DNA from 4 places in the Mixta hanseatica genome. Region 4 is predicted to be linked to each of the others. Evidence: predicted binding sites of a transcription regulator. Region 4 holds the regulator's gene; each other region holds the start of a gene.
What was found. Region 4 encodes PurR, which represses purine synthesis genes. Its sites were predicted from a motif close to CANGCAAACGTTTGCNTG; they were not measured.

Region 1: guaB (IMP dehydrogenase) is a predicted target of PurR. The motif match lies at 1,738-1,755, and genes of this name have one in related genera.
Region 2: glyA (serine hydroxymethyltransferase) is a predicted target of PurR. The motif match lies at 1,607-1,624, and genes of this name have one in related genera.
Region 3: gcvT (glycine cleavage system aminomethyltransferase GcvT) is a predicted target of PurR. The motif match lies at 1,482-1,499, and genes of this name have one in related genera.

The regions. Positions count from the first base shown of each region.
Region 1 is NZ_CP082904.1:3,162,279-3,165,389, forward strand. It holds gene guaA (glutamine-hydrolyzing GMP synthase) at 1-142, opposite strand, end outside; gene guaB (IMP dehydrogenase) at 211-1,677, opposite strand; gene xseA (exodeoxyribonuclease VII large subunit) at 1,847-3,111, shown strand, end outside.
Region 2 is NZ_CP082904.1:3,211,152-3,214,262, reverse strand. It holds gene K6958_RS15235 (aspartate/glutamate racemase family protein) at 1-192, opposite strand, end outside; gene hmpA (NO-inducible flavohemoprotein) at 231-1,415, opposite strand; gene glyA (serine hydroxymethyltransferase) at 1,736-2,989, shown strand.
Region 3 is NZ_CP082904.1:3,534,654-3,537,764, forward strand. It holds gene gcvH (glycine cleavage system protein GcvH) at 1-311, opposite strand, end outside; gene gcvT (glycine cleavage system aminomethyltransferase GcvT) at 333-1,427, opposite strand; gene ubiI (FAD-dependent 2-octaprenylphenol hydroxylase) at 1,939-3,111, opposite strand, start outside.
Region 4 is NZ_CP082904.1:2,056,247-2,059,357, reverse strand. It holds gene K6958_RS10010 (C40 family peptidase) at 1-546, shown strand, start outside; gene cydH (cytochrome bd-I oxidase subunit CydH) at 609-698, opposite strand; gene purR (HTH-type transcriptional repressor PurR) at 982-2,007, shown strand; gene punR (DNA-binding transcriptional activator PunR) at 2,043-2,951, opposite strand; gene punC (purine nucleoside transporter PunC) at 3,063-3,111, shown strand, end outside.

The sequences.
Region 1 (3,111 bases), 1.1 Mb from region 4:
GGATCTGCTCTTCAGTCACATCCCACGCCCAAAGCTCACAGTAAACGCCCAGTTCACGCACGCGACGCGCGACCAGCTGGGTGTACTGCGAACCGAAATCGAGGATTAAAATACGGTGCTTATGAATATTTTCCGTCGTCATTAAGGCAATTCCAGGGCGATAAACTCAATAAAAGCGCCCGGCTGAAGCCGGGCGAGAAAGGTTCGGGATTAGGATCCCATGCGGTAGTTCGGAGACTCTTTCGTAATGGTCACGTCATGAACGTGGCTTTCCGAAATGCCCGCGCCGCTGATACGAACAAATTCTGCTTTGGTGCGTAGTTCTTCAATGGTGGCGCAACCGGTCAGCCCCATGCAAGAGCGCAGGCCGCCCATCTGCTGGTGAACGATCTCTTTCAGGCGGCCTTTATACGCCACGCGGCCTTCGATCCCTTCCGGCACCAGCTTATCCGCAGCGTTGTCGCTCTGGAAATAACGGTCGGAAGAGCCTTTGGACATCGCGCCCAGAGAACCCATGCCACGATAGGATTTAAACGCGCGTCCCTGATAGAGTTCAATCTCGCCCGGAGATTCTTCAGTACCGGCCAGCATAGAACCGACCATTACGCAGGCGGCGCCAGCCGCAATCGCTTTCGCGATATCGCCAGAGAAACGAATGCCGCCATCGGCAATTACCGGTACGCCGGTACCTTCCAGCGCTTCTACCGCATCGGAAACCGCAGTGATCTGCGGCACGCCGACGCCGGTCACGATACGGGTGGTGCAGATAGAACCCGGGCCAATACCCACTTTCACCGCGCTTACGCCCGCCTCGGCCAGCGCTCGAGCGCCTGCGCCGGTAGCGACGTTGCCGCCGATGATTTGCAGATCGGGATATTTAGCGCGGGTTGCGCGAATGCGCTGCAGCACGCCTTCGGAATGGCCGTGAGAAGAGTCAATCAGCAATACGTCAACCCCAGCGGCAACCAGCGCATCTATGCGCTCTTCGTTGCCGGCGCCGGCACCGACCGCCGCGCCGACGCGCAGGCGGCCATGCTCATCTTTACAGGCCAGCGGTTTACGCTCTGCCTTCTGGAAATCTTTCACGGTGATCATGCCCAGCAGGCGGAAACTGTCATCCACCACCAGCGCTTTTTCCACGCGCTTCTCGTGCATTCTCTGCAGCACGACTTCGCGCGCTTCACCCTCTTTCACCGTTACCAGCCGCTCTTTCGGCGTCATTACCGCCGTCACCGGCAGGCTCAGATCGGTAACGAAACGCACATCGCGACCGGTAATAATGCCCACCAGTCGGTTATCGTCACTCACCACCGGATAACCGGCAAAACCGTTACGCTCGGTTAACTCTTTTACTTCGCGCAGCGTGGTGGTCGGCAATACGGTTTGTGGATCGGTCACCACGCCGCTTTCATGTTTTTTCACCTTGCGCACTTCTTCAGCCTGGCGCTCAATGGACATATTCTTGTGGATAAAGCCCAGCCCGCCTTCCTGCGCCAGTGCGATAGCCAGACCGGCTTCGGTCACGGTATCCATAGCAGCAGAGAGCATTGGAATGTTCAGACGAATTTTTTTGGTCAGTTGGGTACTGAGATCGGCCGTGTTAGGCAGGACAGTAGAGTGAGCAGGAACGAGCAAAACGTCGTCAAAAGTGAGTGCTTCTTTAGCGATTCGTAGCATGGCAATATCTCAACCTGGGGTGAATGAGAACAGATAAAATATTGCCGCGGCATTATACAGGGCGTAATCGGTTGCCTCCAGCTTTTTTTCAGAAAATGTCTTGATCATCCCCGACAGCCATGTAGTATCGACTAATTAACTCGCTGATTTATTATTTGATCCCTATCACATGTCGCTACCTCCTTCCGCCAATATTTTTACCGTTAGCCGTCTTAACACCACGGTGCGTCAGCTGCTGGAAGGCGAAATGGGACATATCTGGCTCAGCGCTGAAATCTCCAACTTTACCCAGCCCGCTTCCGGCCACTGGTACTTTACGCTTAAAGACGATACCGCCCAGGTGCGCAGCGCGATGTTTCGCAACAGCAACCGCCGCGTGACCTTTCGTCCACAGCATGGCCAGCAGGTGCTGGTGCGCGCTACGGTCACGCTTTATGAGCCGCGCGGCGACTATCAGCTGATCGTGGAGAGCATGCATCCAGCCGGCGAAGGATTGCTGCAACAGCAGTTTGAACAGCTGAAGCAGCGGCTGGCGGCGGAAGGCCTGTTTGAGCAGCAGCATAAACAGCCGCTACCCGATCCGGCGCGCCAGGTCGGCGTGATCACCTCCGCTACCGGCGCGGCGCTGCATGACGTGCTGCGCGTGCTGCATCGTCGCGATCCTTCCCTGCCGGTGATCATCTATCCCACGGTGGTACAGGGCAATGACGCACCCGCCGCGATTGTCCGCGCCATCGAACTGGCTAACCAGCGCAATGAGTGTGACGTGCTGATCGTAGGGCGCGGTGGTGGCTCGCTGGAAGATTTATGGTGTTTCAATGATGAACGCGTGGCGCGGGCTATTTTTGCCAGCCGTATTCCGATTGTCAGCGCCGTCGGCCATGAAACCGACGTGACGATTGCCGATTTCGTCGCCGATCTGCGCGCCCCGACGCCTTCGGCGGCGGCGGAAATGGTCAGCCGTAACCAGGTGGAACTGCTGCGTCAGCTGCAGTCACAGCAGTCGCGGCTGGAAATGGCGATGGATTATTATCTGGCTCAGCAACAGCGTAGCTTTACCCGTCTGCAGCATCGTTTGCAGCAGCAGCATCCGCAGCTGCGACTGGCACGTCAGCAGACCACCCTGTTCCGCCTGCAGCGTCGGCTGGATGAGGCGATGCAACTACAGCTGCGTGACGCTACGCGTCGGCAGGATCGTCTGGCGCAGCGCCTGACGGTCCAGCAGCCGCAGCGCAATATCAACCGGGCGCAGCAGCAGCTTCAGCAGTGGCATTATCGCCTGGCGCAGGCGATGCAGCAGCGGCTGAGCGAAGAGAAGCAGCGCTTTAGCGTGTTGGCGGCGCATCTGGACGGCGTCAGTCCGCTGGCGACGCTGGCGCGCGGCTTTAGCGTGACGCAAACGCCTGCCGGTGAAGTGCTGAAAGAGACGCATCA
Region 2 (3,111 bases), 1.2 Mb from region 4:
CAGCTTTTCTCCGGCTTCCTGCCAGTCGCCTGCTGCCTGCAACTGCTCTATTTCATAAAAATCGACGCTGTACATCACCAGCCTGGCGGAGTGTAAACCGCCAAGCTGCGCGTTAATGCCTTCGTTGATAATCTTGTAGTAGAGCGCCGTTGACTCCCAGCTCATCCCGCCCAGCAAACCGATTGTTTTCATGCTTCACCCGTGTAAATACCCAGACTCAGCAGATCAGCTTAAACCACTTTGTGCGGGCCAAACACCTCATAATGAATATGCTGATTCGGTACGCCAGCATCCAACAGCTGGCGAGCGACAAACTGCATAAAGCTTACCGGGCCGCAGAGGTAGTAGTGGCGGTGAATATCAGCCAGATCGGCGGCAACGGCGGCCAGATTCATCATGCCCTGAGCGTTAAAGCGTCCGGCATCTTCAGCGCGCGGGTTGCTGTACCAGACATGGCTGCTGAAGTGAGCCAGCTGCGCGCCGGTTTGCGCGACTTCATCGGCAAACGCGTGGCGAGCGCCGTTTTCTGCCGCGTGCAGCCAGCTTACCGGCGCCTGATGCTGTTGTTTAGCAAGGGCGTGCAGCATCGCCAGCATGGGTGTTAAGCCGACGCCGGCGGAAATCAGGGTTACGGGCGTGGCGGCGTCCGCCTGCAGGAAAAAGTCACCGGCCGGCGCCGCCAGGTTAATTACATCGCCGACTTGCGCTTTCGCATGCAGCCAGCCGGAAACCGTACCCTGCGCCTCATGTTTCACGGCGATGCGATAATCGCGGCCATTTGGCGCATGGGTCAGGGAATATTGACGGATTTCATGGTTAGCGAAGTCAGGGTCCTGAACATGCACTCCCAGGTACTGGCCGGGTTGGAAATCTGCTACCGGCTTGCCATCCACCGGCGTCAGGGTAAAGCTTTTAATCACCTCGCTCTGCGGCTGAATAGCGCTAATGCGGAAAGCGCGAGTGCCGCGCCAGCCGCCCTGTTTTTTCTCATGCTCGTGATAAATCTCTTCTTCACGCTGGATAAAGACATTAGCCAATACGCCATAGGCTTTGGCCCAGGCGTCCAGCACTTCCGGGCCAGGGCGCAGCATTTCATCAATGGTCGCCAGCAGGTGCTTGCCCACAATCTGATACTGCTCAGGCTTAATGGAAAAGCTGGTGTGTTTCTGCGCAATGCGCTCAACGGCCGGCAGCAGGGCCGCCAGATTTTCCAGATTGGCGCCGTAGGCGCAGATGGCGTCGAACAGGGCCTGACGCTGATCGCCATTGCGCTGATTGCTCATATTAAATACATCTTTCAGTTCCGGATTATGGGTAAACATCCGGTCATAAAAGTAAGCGGTCAGCGCGGGGCCCGTCGCCGCAACGGCGGGCAGAGTAGATTTAACGGTAGCGATAGTTTGGGCATCAAGCATGGTGGCTCTCCGATTAGCTTTATAAGTTGCATTTTAAATGCATGTTAATCGCTTTTGTCGATATTTGTAAATAACCCTGAAAAAATAAAGGATGCCGAGGTTAACAATAATGAAAAAACTGCAAGCGAAGACTGAATAACTATCGTGATAAAAGCGGAGAGCAAATCGGGCTGTAGGCCTTGCCAGCGCTCAAGCCAATCGTTTGCGTAAAAAGCGGGCCATGAGGCTATGCTTCCACCTGCAAAACGGTTTACACTGTGGGCCTTCGCCCGTCAGGGCCATATAGTGCCGTTTAAAGTTAGCTGAGTCAGGAGATGCGGATGTTAAAGCGAGATATGAACATTGCCGATTACGATGCCGAGTTGTGGCAAGCAATGGAGCAAGAAAAAGTGCGTCAGGAAGAGCATATTGAACTGATTGCTTCAGAAAACTACACCAGCCCGCGTGTAATGCAGGCGCAAGGTTCACAGCTAACCAATAAATATGCCGAAGGCTATCCGGGCAAACGCTACTACGGCGGTTGTGAGTATGTCGATATCGTTGAGCAGCTGGCGATCGATCGCGCCAAAGCGCTGTTTGGCGCAGATTATGCCAACGTCCAGCCGCATTCTGGTTCACAGGCAAACTTTGCGGTCTATACCGCGCTGCTGCAGCCGGGCGACACCATTTTAGGTATGAACCTCGCGCATGGCGGTCACCTGACGCACGGCTCTCCGGTAAACCTCTCCGGCAAACTGTATAACGTGGTGCCTTACGGCATCGACGAGACGGGCAAGATCAACTATGACGAACTGGCGTCGCTGGCGCAGCAGCATAAGCCAAAAATGATTATCGGCGGCTTCTCCGCCTATTCCGGCGTATGCGACTGGGCGAAAATGCGTGAAATCGCCGATAGCGTAGGCGCTTATCTGTTTGTTGATATGGCGCACGTTGCCGGTCTGATTGCCGCAGACGTCTATCCGAACCCGGTTCCGCATGCGCATATCGTCACTACGACTACTCACAAAACCCTGGCGGGTCCGCGTGGCGGCCTGATCCTGGCGAAGGGCGGCGACGAAGATCTGTATAAAAAACTGAACTCCGCTGTGTTCCCGGGCGGACAGGGCGGCCCGCTGATGCACGTTATCGCCGGTAAAGCGGTGGCGCTGAAAGAAGCGATGGAGCCGGAGTTCCGGGTTTATCAGCAGCAGGTAGCGAAGAACGCCAAGGCGATGGTCGAAGTGTTCCTGGAGCGCGGCTATAACGTGGTTTCCGGCGGCACCTATAACCACCTGTTCCTGCTGGATCTGGTGGATAAAAACCTGACCGGTAAAGAGGCGGATGCCGCGCTGGGCCGCGCGAACATCACTGTGAACAAAAACAGCGTGCCGAACGATCCTAAGAGCCCATTCGTCACGTCCGGTATCCGTATCGGTACCCCGGCGGTTACCCGTCGCGGCTTTAAAGAAGCGGAAGTTCGTGAGCTGGCCGGCTGGATTGTCGACGTGCTGGATAACATCAATGATGAAGCGACCATCGAGCGCGTGAAGCAGAAAGTGCTGGAAGTTTGCGCGCGCTTCCCGGTTTACGCCTGATTGTTTTTCTCTCGCTTTAACAAAAAGCCCCGTCCCGTTGGCCGGGGCTTTTTTATGCCCTGTGAAGCCCTCAATTGCTTATCTTTCCGCGATTTGCCAAAGTAGCGCCTCATTGTCGGGGG
Region 3 (3,111 bases), 1.5 Mb from region 4:
CGAAACAGCCAGCCGGAAGCGTACGGCTCGCTGTTAACCAGCTCCGGCGAGGCTTCCAGCGCATCGTTAACCGCCACGACTTCGCCGCTTAACGGCGCGTAAATATCAGAAGCGGCTTTGACCGACTCCGCCACGGCGCAGTCATCGCCGGCGGCAAAGCTGCTGCCCACGTCCGGCAGATCGATAAAGACCATATCGCCCAGTAGTTCCTGCGCATGTTCGGTAATGCCAACGGTATAAGTGCCGTCCGCTTCCTTACGTACCCACTCATGACTTTCACGATATTTTAATTCATTTGGCACATTGCTCATCGCTGCATTCTCCTGCACTGGTTACTGAGCGACCGGTTTACCGGCGCGAACAAAAATCGGTTTAGTGACGTTGACCGGCATTTCCCGATTACGAATCTGTACAATGGCCTGCTCGCCAATCCCCGCCGGAACGCGGGCCAGCGCGATACTGCAGCCTAAAGTGGGGGAAAAAGAGCCGCTGGTGATAATGCCCTGCTGCTGGTTGCCCTGCGCATCGGTAAACATCACCGGCAGATCGTTACGCAGCACGCCTTTTTCCGTCATGATCAGGCCGACCAGTTTTTCGGTGCCCTTTTCACGCTGATGCTCCAGCGCTTCGCGTCCGATAAACTGCCGATCGGCAGGCTCCCAACTGATGGTCCAGCCCATGTTCGCCGCCAGCGGCGAGACGCCTTCATCCATATCCTGACCGTAGAGATTCATCCCGGCCTCCAGACGCAGCGTGTCGCGTGCGCCCAGCCCGGCAGGCTTCACGCCCGCCAGCAGCAGCCGCTGCCAAAACTCGGCGGCCTGCTCGCCCGGCAGCGCGATTTCATAACCGCTTTCACCGGTATAGCCGGTAGTGGCAATAAAAAATCCGTCTGACTCCACGCCAAAGAAGGGCTTCATGTCACTGACGACCTGACGCTGCGCATCGCTAAACAGCGTTTGCGCTTTCTGTTGCGCATTCGGTCCCTGCACCGCAATCAGCGCCAGATCGTCGCGAACCTGTATCGTGACGCTAAACGGCTGCGCATGCTCGCTGATCCACGCCAGGTCTTTTTCGCGCGTGGCGGAATTGACCACCAGCCGGAACCAGTCATTGCTCATAAAGTAAACAATCAAATCATCAATCACGCCACCCGATGCGTTCAGCATGGCGCTGTACAGAGCCTTTCCTGGCTGCGTCAGACGGGCGACATCATTAGCCAGCAACCTGCGCAGAAATTCCCGGGTGCGCTCACCGTGCAGATCGACAATGGTCATATGAGAGACATCAAACATGCCGGCATCGGTACGCACGGCATGATGTTCATCCATCTGCGAGCCATAGTGCAGCGGCATCATCCAGCCGTGGAAATCCACCATACGGGCGCCGCACGCCTGATGCTGTTGGTACAACGGAGTCTGCTTCATAACATTCCTGTGCGTTAACGGGTTAACTGGACGCTAAATGAGGCTAAAACGTCCGACGCAAACGTTCTCTCTGCCCTGACGTTATCACCGAATGGCCTGATTAACCATAAGCTAAACAAGGGCGAATCACGTGTGTCCCTGGCCGGAACCGAATGAATTGTGCAGAATTTTTCACTGAAAAAATGCGTGGCAAGGCACATAACCAACAACAAAAGCGTAACAAAGCCGTTTAAAAACCAGACAGCCGCTTAATGACGCTAAAAAAAGCCGTTGATAAGCACGCCATGAAATTAGAAAAACTAATGCGAATACGCAGGTAAAATTAGAATAATTCAAACGAGCAGACTAAAAGCGTGCAGCTGCCTCAAACTGGTGCAAGAGGGGAAAAAAGGCCCGAAGCCATGGATAAACAGCCCTTAACGGCACAAAAAAAGGGCCGAACGGCCCTGAGGTAAGCATGCGCTGTACATTTAACGAAAGATCGCCTGAACGCCCCTGTTACAAGCTGCGCTTAGCGCAGCCATTCCGGCAGATCCTGCAGACCCATGGCCTGCTTCAGCAACCGCGGCTTAACGCCGGGTAGCCGATCCGCCAGCCGCAGCCCCACATCGCGCAGCAGCTTTTTCGCCGGATGATTACCGGCAAACAGATCACGGAAGCCCTGCATATTCGCCAGCATGACCGCCGCGCTGTGTTTACGGCTGCGCTCATAGCGGCGCAGGTAAAGATGCTGACCAATATCTTTGCCCTGCTGTTGCAGACGGCGGATTTCGCCAATCAACTCAGCGGCATCCATAAAGCCCAGGTTAACGCCCTGCCCGGCCAGCGGATGGATGGTATGCGCCGCATCGCCCACCAGCGCCAACCGATGCGCAGCAAACTGACGGGCATAACGCGCCGTTAGCGGGAAGGTTTGACGCTCGCTTTCCAGCTCGCACAGGCCAAGACGCATATCAAAAGCGACCGACAGCTGCTGATTAAACAGCGCAGCGGGCATCTCGCGCAGCCGGGTGGCTTCCTGCGGCGGCAGCGACCAGACAATCGAGCAAAGATGCGCATCGTTCAGCGGCAGAAAGGCCAGAATCCCTTCGCCGTGAAAAACTTGCCGCGCCACCGCCTGATGAGGCTGCTCGGTACGGATGTTCGCCACCAGCGCGTGATGCTGGTAATCCCAAAAGGTTAAGGGAATATCCGCCTTTTCACGCAGCCATGAGTGCGCACCATCTGCGCCGATCAGCAGGCGGGCACTCATCATGCTGCCATCCTGCAGAGTGATAAAGGCTTCGTTATCGCCGAAAGCCACCTGCTGCAGCTGCGCCGGCGCCAGCAGCGTAATATCGCTTAGCTGCTGCGCCCGCTGCCATAAAGCCTGGTGAATTGCCTGATTTTCAATGATATAGCCCAAATGACTGACGCCCTGCGGCTCATCGAACTCAATACGGCCAAAGCTATCGCGATCCCACACTTCCATGCCGTGATACGCGCTGGCGCGTTGCGCCAAAATCGCCGACCAGACATCAAGATGTTGCAGCAGTCGTTCACTGGCGGCATTAATCGCCGACACGCGCAATCCGTGCGGTTCGCTGGGGTTAAAGGCGTCCGGCACCGATTTTTCCAGCACCGCGATACGCAGACCACAGCCCTGTAATCCGCAGGCTACCGCCAGCCCTACCATACCGCCACC
Region 4 (3,111 bases):
GCAACCAAAACCGCCAGCGTGAAAAAAAGCAGCCTTAAAAAGAGCAAACAACGCTATGGTCGTCAGCGCGGCGACAAAAATTCGACGGCGCTCGCAAAGCGCGGGCCGCTGGAAATGAGTAAGGCGCACCGTGAACGCTATCAAAAAGCGCGTGAAACGGCGATGAACAAACTGATGAGTCAGCTAGGTAAGCCTTATCTGTGGGGAGGCACCTCGCCTCATACCGGTTTCGACTGCAGCGGTCTGGTCTGGTACGCCTATAAAGATGTAGTGAAATTTAAGATCCCGCGTACCGCCAATGAGATGTATCACCTGCGTGATGCGGCTCCGATTAACCGTGAGGCGCTGGAGAAAGGCGATCTGGTCTTCTTCCGCATCAATAACCGCGGCGCGGCCGATCACGTGGGCGTCTATCTGGGTAACGGCCGCTTTATTCAGTCACCGCGAACCGGTAAAGATATCCAGATTAGCCAGCTTAGCGATGATTACTGGCAGCGGCACTATGTTGGCGCGCGCCGCGTGATGACGCCGCGCACCATTCGCTAACGCTGTTGCGCAACAAAAAAGCCTGTCTTAGTGACAGGCTTTTTTTATCCTTCGTGCTGCGATCAGTGCATTACGGCAGTGAAGCTAAATGCAATAATCATCAGCAATGCCGCAACCGTGGTGCCTATTGATAGTTTTAAATCGGTGCTCATTCACCCTCTCCTTTAACCACACAAAAAATAACGGTATAGATTTTCCCATACTCCCTGGTAAAAATCTCGTTTTCTTTGCGCCACCTTGATAGAATCCCCGCCTTGCGTTGCGCAACGACAAAAAACCACCGTTGCCAACCCTTATTTTAAAGACGTCCCGCCTATCAGACGTACCTCAGCCCGCCAATTTCACCTTTATGCGTGCTGAATAACGCCATGCGGACGCAAACGATTAACATTAGCCTGATCAGACTATTACGTCAGGCGCAGGAGTATCTTTTTAATGGCAACAATCAAAGATGTCGCAAAGCGTGCCGGCGTTTCCACTACTACGGTATCGCACGTCATCAATAAAACGCGTTTTGTCGCGGAAGAGACCCGAGAGGCCGTCTGGGCAGCCATCAAAGAATTACACTATTCGCCCAGTGCCGTTGCGCGCAGCCTGAAGGTTAACCATACCAAATCGATTGGTCTGCTGGCGACTTCCAGCGAAGCGCCCTATTTCGCTGAGATTATAGAAGCGGTGGAAACGCGCTGTTTCGCTCGCGGCTATACCCTGATTTTGGGCAATGCCCACAACGATTTACAGAAACAGCAGGCTTACCTCTCCATGATGGCGCAGAAGCGCGTGGATGGCCTGCTGGTAATGTGTTCTGAGTATCCTGAAGCACTGCTGAAGATGCTTGAGGAGAACCGCAATATCCCTATGGTGGTGATGGACTGGGGCGAATCCCGCGGCGATTTTACCGATACCGTGCTGGATAACGCGTTTGAAGGCGGCTATCTGGCCGGGCGCTATTTGATCGAGCGCGGCCACCGCGACATCGGCGCGATCCCCGGCCAGATGGAGCGCAACACCGGCAGCGGACGTTTTGCAGGTTTCGTAAAAGCGTTGAATGAAGCCAACATCCCGGTACGTGATGAGTGGATCGTGCAGGGCGACTTTGAACCGGAATCGGGCTATCGCGCCATGCAGCAAATCCTGGCGCAAAAGCAGCGCCCTACCGCTGTTTTCTGCGGCGGTGATATTATGGCGATGGGCGCGATTTGCGCTGCGGATGAGATGGGGCTGCGCGTGCCGCAGGATATCTCCGTTATCGGCTACGATAACGTGCGCAACGCGCGCTATTTCACCCCAGCGCTGACCACGGTACATCAGCCAAAAGAGCAGCTGGGCGAAACCGCTTTCGATATGCTGCTGGACCGTATTACCAGCAAACGCGAAGAACCGCAGACCATTGAAGTGCATCCTACGCTGATTGAACGCCGCTCCGTTGCTGACGGTCCGTTCCGCGACTACCGCCGTTAATGCCTGAGGCTCAGGAAAACCGCTTCCTGAGCCTGCTACTCCTCACGCAGCCATTCCCGATTGATGGTTTCCGTATCGCCAAGATAGTCCAGTAGCCAGCGCAGCGCGGGTGAATTACTTTGCTCTGACCAGCTCACGCAACAGAAGCTATCCGGGAAAGGCTGCGGTAAGGTCAGCTCCGTTAGCTGCCGGGCTTGCAGCAGCGGCGCGGCAAAGTGGCCGGGCACCATCCCCACGCACAGCCCGGCGCGCAGGCAATCAAAGGCGCTTTCCCAGTCGGGCACCACCAGCCGGCGCTGATTATCCAGCGTCCAGGTGGTACGTCGCGGCAGCGCGCGCGAGGTATCTTCCAGCACCAGCGACGGCCAGGGACGAATATCATCATCCTGCAGCTGGGTCGTTATGCCGGCTAACGGATGATTAACGCTGACCACGCAGCGCCAGTTGAGCGCCCCCATATCGCGGAAGGCGAAGCGCCCGCCCACCGGGATCGCCTGGGTTGCGCCAATCGCCACATCCACCCGTCCGTCGGCCAGCGCATCCCAGACGCCGTTAAACACTTCCGGCGTAATCAACAGCTCCATATCCGGAAAGTGCCGGTAAAAATCGAGCACCAGCTGGCGGGTACGCTGCGGTTTAACGATACGATCCACCGCAATGCTTAACTGCCCGCGCCAGCCGTTCGCCACCTGTTGACACTGTCGCCGCGTGGCTAGCATTTTTTTGATAACAGCGCGTCCTTCGCGAATAAAAAGCTCTCCTGCCTCGGTCAGCACCACATCGCGATGCCGCCGTTCAAAAAGCGGCACCGCCAGCCAGGATTCCAGCTGACGCACCGTATAGCTGATGGCTGAGGGTACGCGGTGCAGCTCTTCCGCGGCAGCAGAAAAGCTGCCGTTACGCGCCACGGCATCAACCACTTCCAGTGCATATTCAGACCACATTTTTTGCCTGCAAAAATTTTGATATCAAGCGGCAAATTTTAGCGTTTCACATTGAGAAAAACATCCTTTACCCTCGCGCCGTCTGTTCACCTGCTTATAAACGAGAAAGAGATGCCTGGTTCAAAAGGATTTATGCTCTATCTGGCCCTGCTCAGCACGC